DNA from 2 places in the Rossellomorea sp. DUT-2 genome. Region 2 is predicted to be linked to the other one. Evidence: riboswitches for the same ligand, from Rfam matches in the RefSeq annotation. Region 2 holds a riboswitch; the other holds the start of a gene.

Region 1 (4,710 bases), on a different contig from region 2:
TTTCAATGAGCCAACCGTACCGGCCATGATGCTCCATTGCTCCATGAATGATAACGATGACTGCCTTTGCTTCTTGATCTGTTTCCCATTTCCACATGGCAATTCCTCCTTAATAGTTCTCTATGTGAATGAATTCTGCTACCATTATTATAGTAAATATTATTGAAAGGGGTAGTAAAAAATGCTCTATCCATATTATGATAAAAAACCAATCATCGCTCATTCGGCATACATTGCCGATCATGTGACCATCTCCGGGGACGTGGAGGTCGGTGAAGAGTCCAGCATCTGGTTTAACACCGTCATCAGAGGGGATGTCGCTCCAACGAAAATCGGTAATAAAGTAAATATACAGGATAATTCCATTCTTCATCAGAGTCCAAATAACCCTCTTATTCTTGAAGATGAAGTAACCGTAGGCCATGGAGTGATTCTACATAGCTGCAAAATCCGAAAAAAAGCTTTAATCGGCATGGGATCGATCATTCTCGATAATGCTGAAATTGGTGAAGGGGCATTTATTGGGGCAGGAAGCCTTGTTCCACAAGGGAAGGTCATTCCTCCCAACACACTGGCATTCGGCCGGCCGGCAAAAGTAGTGAGAGAGTTAAACGAACATGATATTAGCGAAATGAAGCGCATCTCCAGAGAATACGCAGAAAAAGGACAATATTATAAAAGCATCAAACCATTTTAATATCCTATACTTGGGATACCCCAACCAGCCTTTGCTTACTCATGGAATTTTTTCATGTGTGGCTGGTAAAAAAATGATGAACTTGATGGTTGTCTGCCATTTCAAGATTTATCTGCAAAAAATCAATTTTATCTGCCGATAGACACAGAACATCTCATTTCACTACAATCCGCCACAACTAAAAAGACCAACACTATAAAAAAAGTGTTGGTCTCTTCTATCTCTCTATTTCCTTATTCGCTTAACGCTTCCGCTTTTAATGCTTCCGCTTTGTTTGTACGCTCCCAAGGAAGATCAATATCGTTACGGCCAAAGTGTCCGTAAGCAGCCGTCTGCTTGTAGATCGGACGACGAAGGTCCAGCATTTTGATGATTCCTGCAGGACGCAGATCAAAGTTATTGCGAACAACGTCAATGAGTACGTCTTCTGATACTTTACCTGTTCCAAAAGTATCAATTGAGATGGATACCGGTTGAGCGACACCGATTGCATACGCTAATTGAACTTCACATTTGTCAGCAAGTCCTGCTGCCACAATGTTCTTCGCTACATAACGTGCTGCATAGGCTGCAGAACGGTCCACTTTTGTTGCATCCTTACCAGAGAATGCACCGCCGCCGTGACGAGCGTATCCGCCGTATGTGTCAACGATGATTTTACGTCCTGTTAATCCTGCATCACCTTGTGGTCCGCCGATAACGAAACGACCAGTCGGGTTGATAAAGTATTTTGTTTGCTCATCGATCAGTTCTTTCGGTACAACAGGATCGATGACATATTCTTTTAAGTTACGTTGGATTTGCTCAAGTGACACTTCAGGGTGATGCTGAGTTGAGATAACGATCGTGTCAATGCGAACCGGCTTATCGTTTTCATCATATTCAACGGTTACTTGAGTTTTTCCATCCGGACGTAAGTAAGGAAGGATTTCTTCTTTACGAACTTCAGTCAGACGACGGGAAATTTTGTGAGCAAGGGAAATCGGAAGAGGCATAAGCTCTTTCGTTTCATTACAAGCGAATCCAAACATTAACCCCTGGTCACCTGCACCAATTGCATCGATTTCTTCATCCGTCATTTTACCTTCACGGGCTTCAAGTGCCTGATCAACACCTTGAGCGATATCAGCAGATTGTTCATCGATGGATGTTAATACAGCACATGTTTCAGCATCAAAGCCATATTTCGCACGAGTGTAGCCAATTTCACGGATCGTTTCACGAACGATTTTTGGAATATCGACATACGTATTGGTTGTAATTTCACCTGCAACAAGAACAAGACCCGTCGTAACAGACGTTTCACATGCTACACGAGCATTCGGATCATTTGTAAGAATTGCATCAAGAATTGAATCAGAGATTTGGTCACAAATTTTATCTGGATGTCCTTCCGTTACGGACTCAGATGTAAACAGACGACGTTTAGTTGACATCAAGGTTCCTCCTTAAGCATAATTGTTAGACTTTAATCTAACAAAACATTAAACAGATACGGTACTCATTTCCCTAAGTAGTATGAAGTAAACATGAAGTTTTTATAAGAAAATCATGAATTATGTGCATTTGATCCACTATAAACAGAAAAAACCCTTCCTCGAAAAAAGCATTAGAGGAAAGGTTTCAGATCATAGCCGCGCCTTTTCTCTCTTATCGTTCAAGGTTCTTAGACCTTGCCTCAGTTTAGCACCTTCGCTTAATCGGATCGTTTCAAAAGAATAAGATCCATTCACTATATAGCAGGTTGCTGGGTTTCATAGGGTCTGCTCCCTCCACCAGCTCAGGATAAGAGTATCCGTTCAAGGAACTATGATAACGTTTCGTACAAAGGGTGTCAACTTTTTTTCGAGTGACATGTTTAACCATTTAAGCTTACTCTATTTATGATTCCAACCTATCTTGCCCTCATAAAATAACCTAATTAGGCATTGAGGCTAAACATTATGATATTTCCTTCATATATATAAGAAGATACAAGCTATATTTGGACAAAAAATGTGACAATATGAAGACACAATATAAAATTGAATAAATAGTATAGACTAATGATTCAATTGTGTTATACTATTTTTGTGAAGTAAACGAGATCATTAAATTTATATAAAGGAAGGGTTCTAATGAATTCAGTGAGCATGTCTAATGAATTAACAGAATTACTTAACGGTCAAAACATTCAGGAACAATTATCTGTTTCCCAATTAGTTGAAAAAGTCCTTCAACGAAATGAAGGCGTTTTAACATCATCAGGTGCAGTCAGAGCAGAAACTGGTAAATACACAGGACGCTCTCCTAAGGATAAATTCATTGTAGAAGAACCATCCACAAAGGATAAGATTGAGTGGGGTTCTGTCAATCAACCAATCTCTTCAGAATCATTCGATAAACTATATACAAAAGTATTAGATTACTTAAAAGAAAAAGAAGAAGTATTTTCATTCAAAGGGTTCGCAGGTGCTGACCCAAAACATAGACTACCGATTCAAGTGATCAACGAACTCGCTTGGCATAATCTTTTCGCTCACCAATTATTCATTCGCCCTTCAGAAGAAGAGGTAAAGGGTCATCAATCAGAATTCACCGTCGTTTCTGCCCCTAACTTCAAGGCAGATCCAGCAGAAGATGGAACTCACTCTGAAACATTTATCATTGTATCATTTGAAAGAAGAATTGTCTTAATTGGCGGAACTGAGTATGCAGGTGAAATGAAGAAATCGATCTTCTCTGTCATGAACTATGTGCTTCCAGAATCCGATATCCTTTCCATGCACTGTTCTTCAAATGTTGGACGCGAAGGAGATGTGGCATTGTTCTTCGGTTTATCCGGTACAGGGAAAACGACATTGTCCGCAGACCCTAACCGCCGTTTAATCGGCGATGATGAGCACGGATGGTCCCCGAACGGTGTATTCAATATTGAAGGCGGCTGTTACGCTAAGTGTATTGGACTGACACGTGAAAAGGAGCCTCAGATCTTTGATGCGATCCGTTTCGGTTCTGTCCTTGAAAATGTGGTTCTCGATGACCATTCCCGCATCGCTGATTATGAGGATAACTCATTAACAGAAAACACTCGTGCTGCGTACCCTCTTCAAGCGATGGAAAACATCGTTGAACCAAGTGTTGCAGGACATCCGAATACCATTGTATTCTTAACGGCAGATGCATTCGGGGTATTGCCTCCAATCAGCAAACTGACGAAAGAACAAGCAATGTACCACTTCTTGAGCGGTTATACATCGAAGCTTGCAGGTACTGAGCGCGGAATCACTTCACCACAGGCCACATTCTCGACGTGCTTTGGCTCACCATTCCTGCCGCTCCCTGCCACTCGTTATGCCGAAATGCTTGGGAAGAAAATCGATGAGCACAATGCACAAGTATTCTTAGTGAACACTGGTTGGACCGGTGGAGAATACGGTGTTGGAAACCGCATGAAGTTATCGTACACTCGTGCTATGATTCAAGCAGCTCTTGAAGGGGAACTGACTCACGTTGAAACAGAAACGGACGACATCTTTGGTCTGAACATCCCTGTTCACGTTCCTGGTGTTCCTGACGAAGTCCTTCAACCAAAGAGAACCTGGTCCAATGAAGCAGCCTATGAAGTGAAGGCAAAAGAACTTGCCCACAAATTCAACGAAAACTTCAAGAAATTCTCAAACGTACCATCTGAAATCGAACTTAAAGGCGGCCCAGCCGTTAAATAGTCTATATATCAAAGGTCCGTCCCTCGAATTCGAGGGACGGACCTTTGATATTGTAAGGGGTTATAGCCCTTTCTTTCGCCCGGTTATTCTGTTAAATAAGAATACAACAATGGCAATAACAAGTAATACATGGATGATGGCTCCTCCGATTTTAAAAATCAATCCAAGTAACCAAAGGACTAAAAGAATTCCAATAATGGTCCAAAGCATAAAGTTTCCCTCCTAATAACTGTGTTTGATGCTAAGATTCCCTATTTTAATGAATTTAAAACCACGCATGGTATTTCATAAAAAAGTGTAGCTATT
Region 2 (4,710 bases):
GAATCAAAACTAAAGAAGCGGAAAATGCGCTCTTGAGATTATTTGATCAAACAGCTGACATTACCGCAAAAACGCTGATCTCAGATTATTTATGCCAGCAGTTATCAACAGACGCGATTCCAAAAATCGAAGTGTTTATCGAAGAGGGCTATGATGCAGGAATGTTATGCCTGGAAGAATCCCTCTATGTCAACTGCATCATGAATGGGATCGATCATCCGAAACTTCCACAGTGGAGAAGTTTCATTGAAGACGTGGAACACCAATCAATGAAAGAGCAACCACTCCTCGTTCCACAACCCGTCCAAAACAGAGACAAAGTCGGACGCAACGACCCTTGCCCATGCGGAAGCGGCAAAAAATATAAGAAGTGCTGCCTATAAAATTAGGGACGGACCTCCGCATTCAGCGGAAGCCCGTCCCTTTCACATTCTTATACTAAATTTCCTGATTAGAGGTCCGTCCCTCTATTCCATAGTCCCTCTACTCCATCCACTCCGGCTTACCGAAGCCTTTAAATTCTTCATCGATGATTTTCTCGAAACCGTCTGCTTCTACTACTGCTTTGATGTCTTTCGCCAGCTGTGAGTTAACGTCCTTCGTATTTACAACCACTCGGTTTCGATACTGGTCAGGCATGTCCTCCAGCTGAAGTGCATCAAGTAAGTCCATGTCAGCAGCTAGTGCGTAGTTCCCTGGAACCGCAGATAGATCAACGCTGTCAACGGCCCTTGGAAGCTGAGCCGCTTCGATTGGTTTGAACTGCAGGTTTTTCACGTTTTCAGCAATGTCTTTTTCTGATACCGTCAATGGATCTGTATCCGCTTTTAACGTGATCAGCTTAGCATCTTCCAGGATCTGAAACGCTCGTGCTGCGTTCGTTGGATCATTCGGAATCGCAATGGCACTGCCTTCTTTGATGTCTTCAATCGAATCGAACTTCTGTGAGTAGATTCCCATAGGAGCCGTTGGTACAACAATCACTTCGGATAAATCCATGTTGTGTTGCTTTGCGAAAGTTTCCATGTAGATTTTATGCTGAAAAAGGTTCGCATCCAGATCTCCCTGAGCCAGTGCGTTATTCGGCTGGATGTAATCACTGAATTCCTTCACTTCCACCTTGTATCCTTTTTCTTCAAGACCGGGCTTGATTGCTTTTGTCACCATATCACTGTATGGTCCGGATGTAGCCCCGATGGTCACTTCTTTTTTACCTTCCGCACTTGAACTTGCTTCGTCCCCTCCGCAAGCTGCAAGAATGCTCATTGTTACCGCTAATGCCACTAATAAAATCCACTTTTTCACTTGTTGTTCCCCCTAAAGTAGTTATCGTTTATCGACTAATCGTGCAAACACATCACCCGTATATTGGATGAGTTGAACCAAACAAATTAAAATGACGACGGTCGTGATCATCACCGTGTTGTCATATCGGTAGTACCCGAAGCGGATCGCCAGGTCACCGACTCCGCCTCCACCGACGATGCCGGCCATGGCTGAATAGGCAACTAAACTGATCGTTGTAATCGTAACAGCTTGAATCACTGCCGGTCGCGCTTCCGGTAACAGCACGTCCTTGATGATCATCCAGGGACTCGCCCCAACGGATACCGATGCTTCGATCACTCCTTTGTCAATCTCCCTGAGCGATGTTTCTACCATTCTCGCAAAAAACGGAATTCCCGCTACAGAAAGTGATACGGATGCTGCCGTCGGTCCGATCGTGGTACCGGTCAATAATTTGGTTAATGGTAAGAGTGCGACTAATAGAATGATGAACGGAACCGAGCGCACCATATTGACGACAAATCCAACCACCTTTTTGATCAAACTATTTTGTAAAAACAAGCCTTTGTCTGTTACGAAAAGAAGAATCCCGAGAGGTAATCCCACCAAAATCGCAACTCCCAGGGAAATCCCCACCATATACACCGTTTCAAAGAAGGCTTTATTCAATTCTGGTAAAATCGCAGTCAATGAATCAGGCAGCATTTTCAAGCACCTCCAAGCTCTGCGTCTTCAACGTGATATATTCAATCGCTGCCTCGATCTCTTCATGGGAGCCGATCAGTTCCATGATAAAAATCCCGAGTGGCACTTCCTGAATATATTCAATCTTGCCGTGAAGAATATTGCCTCGCACTTTGTATTTCTGGAACACTTCTGAAACGACGCTTTCCTCTGCGATCGATCCTTTGAATTGGATTTTGATCAGCTTTCCTTTTCTTGATTCCACAAGGTGTGGCGGTAGTTCAAATTGAAGGATCGTTTCAATGAATTGTTTCGTTAAAGGCTGCTTCGGTTCGGCAAACAGGTCGTAAACCGGACCTTCCTCCACGATTTTCCCATCCTGCATCACGGCCATCCGGTCGCAGATTTCTTTCACCACTTCCATTTCGTGGGTAATGAGGACGATCGTCAAACCCAGTTCTTTGTTGATCTTTTTCAATAGCTTCAAAATCGATTTCGTCGTATTCGGGTCAAGTGCCGATGTCGCTTCGTCGCAAAGTAAAACAGATGGGTTATTCGCCAAAGCTCTCGCAATTCCGACTCTCTGCTTTTGTCCTCCGCTGAGCTGGGCCGGATACGCGTCGGCTTTGTCTGAAAGACCGACCATATCAAGGAGATCGACGACCCTGGGCTTGATCTTCGCTTTCGGTACACTGGCCGCTTTCAAGGCAAAAGCCAGATTGTCAAACACCGTTTTCGATTTAATCAGGTGAAAATGCTGAAAGATCATACTCGTTTTTTGACGGGCGAGTCTTAGTTGTTTGGACGTGAGCTTCGTGAAATCCTGTCCGTCAATGATGATCTCACCCGATGTCGGGGTTTCTAATAGATTCAAGCAGCGAATGAGTGAACTCTTCCCCGCTCCACTGTATCCGACGATTCCAAAGATCTCACCCTTTTCAATCTTTACGGAAACGTTATCGACACCGACCACCGTTTGCTTTTTTGTACTGTACGTTTTCACCAAATTCCGAATCTCGATCAATGTGCACACCCCTTTTTTCATCCAATAAAAAATGCCTCTTTCAACTGAAAGAAGCATCGCCTGTTTATCTCGACTTATCTCTCAGAATGAAATCATTCTGCAGGAATTGGCACCGTTCCAATACTGGAGGTTGCCGGACGTCATAGGGCCTGATCCCTCGGTCACTCTGGATAATTGAAAGTATGTAATTTTCTAAATTCTTATCTTATAGAGGATAATACTGGGTATCGTAGGGGAAGTCAATAGGGGATTTTCCATATTCTTTATGTAAGCGTTATCTTTGTTGATAGAATAGGGTGGAGAATTTTTGTGAACATGAAAAAAGTGTCCCCCAATTAAGGAGAACACTTTCACTCGATTACATCACATCATAATCCGTCACATTACGCTCGACCACTCGAGCTCCTTCCACACTCACAAACATTCCGTTCGAGCTTCCAAACACATTGGTCGCGATCAGGTTATCCATCGCTGCTTTCACCGTCACCGTATCAATCGGCTCGATCGGGTCATTGATGGATAGTTTCCCTGACTTCCCCGTTTCCGTCAGGAATTCCAGTTCTAATACTTTTGCCATACCGTCTCCTCCTTTCTATGAAACTATCGATTGTCCTTACTCGTTAATGTCAAAGGTTTCGACCTTCTCGATGTTGTTTAATCCCTTTGATGAAAGACTTGCCACGGATAAAGCCGCGCTGTTCATCTCATCCGCCGTTGCCAGTGCATTGATGTAGCTATACGATTTGTACACAATCTTAGGATTCCCTTTCTCATCCAGACCATCATTGTAAGCCAATCGTATTCTCGTAGATTTCAAATCCGCTGTTGCCATGTGCCTCACCTCCTTTCACCCTTTATATAGGGGATAAGGAGAGTGATGGACACCCCCTTTGAAAAAAAGAGGGACGGACCTCCACTCCTAGCACCAGCTCCTAGGAATGGAGGTCCGTCCCTCGTTCTTAATAAAGTTTCCCTTGCCTGTATAGAACAGTGGATAGTTTCATGACGGAGTGGATGTAGCAGTTTTGGCGAAGTGGGAATGGGTCGCCGAAGAATAGTGGCAGGACGGTCTCCATGGTTGTTTTCATTTTGTCGTAGAGGAGGTTGAATACTTCTTCCTCTGTGTAGAACTGGGTTTCCCGTCCTTGCAGCCATTCGAAGTAGGAGACGATGACCCCGCCGGCATTTGCCAGGATATCAGGGATGATGATGACACCTTGATCACTTAAATATTTATCCGCTTCTGTTGTAATTGGAGCATTGGCTCCTTCCACGATGATTCTTGCTTTCACCTTTTCTACATTATCCTTGTGCACCTGATCCTCTAACGCCGCTAACATCAGGACGTCCACATCCAGGTACAAAACCTCTTCACGGTCACGTATCTCTGCCTTCACGCCGATTTCCTTCAACTGTTCATCCTTCGTGGGAAGATCTCCCTTATTTTTCATTGTAAACTCAACCAATGCCGGAATATCAAGACCATCCGAGTTGAACAACGTCACATTCCGGTCACTCACCGCCACCACTTTATTCTGTAAATGAGTGGATTGATGGGCTTCAAGTGCCGCAACCGAACCTACATTCCCGAATCCCTGCACTGAAATCGTCAAGGGACGGTCCTCAAAATCGAGAGCTGTTTTCGCAAAGACATTATCCGTCTTCGTTAATAGACTCTTCTGTTCCCTTACAAAATCATGAACGAGATAGCGGAA

The links. Region 2 has a riboswitch for S-adenosylmethionine ahead of ACOSV2_RS15595 (methionine ABC transporter ATP-binding protein). Riboswitches for the same ligand answer to the same signal wherever they lie in the genome.
Region 1: it holds a riboswitch for S-adenosylmethionine, as region 2 does, so the genes downstream of both, metK (methionine adenosyltransferase) here and ACOSV2_RS15595 (methionine ABC transporter ATP-binding protein) in region 2, are expected to answer to the same signal.

The regions. Positions count from the first base shown of each region.
Region 1 covers NZ_JBQPEO010000006.1:44,770-49,479, reverse strand. Annotated here, with positions in the region: gene ACOSV2_RS19840 (alpha/beta fold hydrolase) at 1-97, opposite strand, end outside; gene ACOSV2_RS19835 (gamma carbonic anhydrase) at 182-697, shown strand; gene metK (methionine adenosyltransferase) at 931-2,133, opposite strand; SAM riboswitch class I at 2,345-2,489, opposite strand; gene pckA (phosphoenolpyruvate carboxykinase (ATP)) at 2,815-4,404, shown strand; gene ACOSV2_RS19820 (lmo0937 family membrane protein) at 4,465-4,614, opposite strand.
Region 2 covers NZ_JBQPEO010000004.1:40,382-45,091, reverse strand. Annotated here, with positions in the region: gene ACOSV2_RS15610 (HEAT repeat domain-containing protein) at 1-383, shown strand, start outside; gene ACOSV2_RS15605 (MetQ/NlpA family ABC transporter substrate-binding protein) at 484-1,305, opposite strand; gene ACOSV2_RS15600 (methionine ABC transporter permease) at 1,327-1,992, opposite strand; gene ACOSV2_RS15595 (methionine ABC transporter ATP-binding protein) at 1,982-2,995, opposite strand; SAM riboswitch class I at 3,067-3,172, opposite strand; gene ACOSV2_RS15590 (DUF2922 domain-containing protein) at 3,354-3,572, opposite strand; gene ACOSV2_RS15585 (DUF1659 domain-containing protein) at 3,609-3,827, opposite strand; gene ACOSV2_RS15580 (Glu/Leu/Phe/Val family dehydrogenase) at 3,955-4,710, opposite strand, start outside.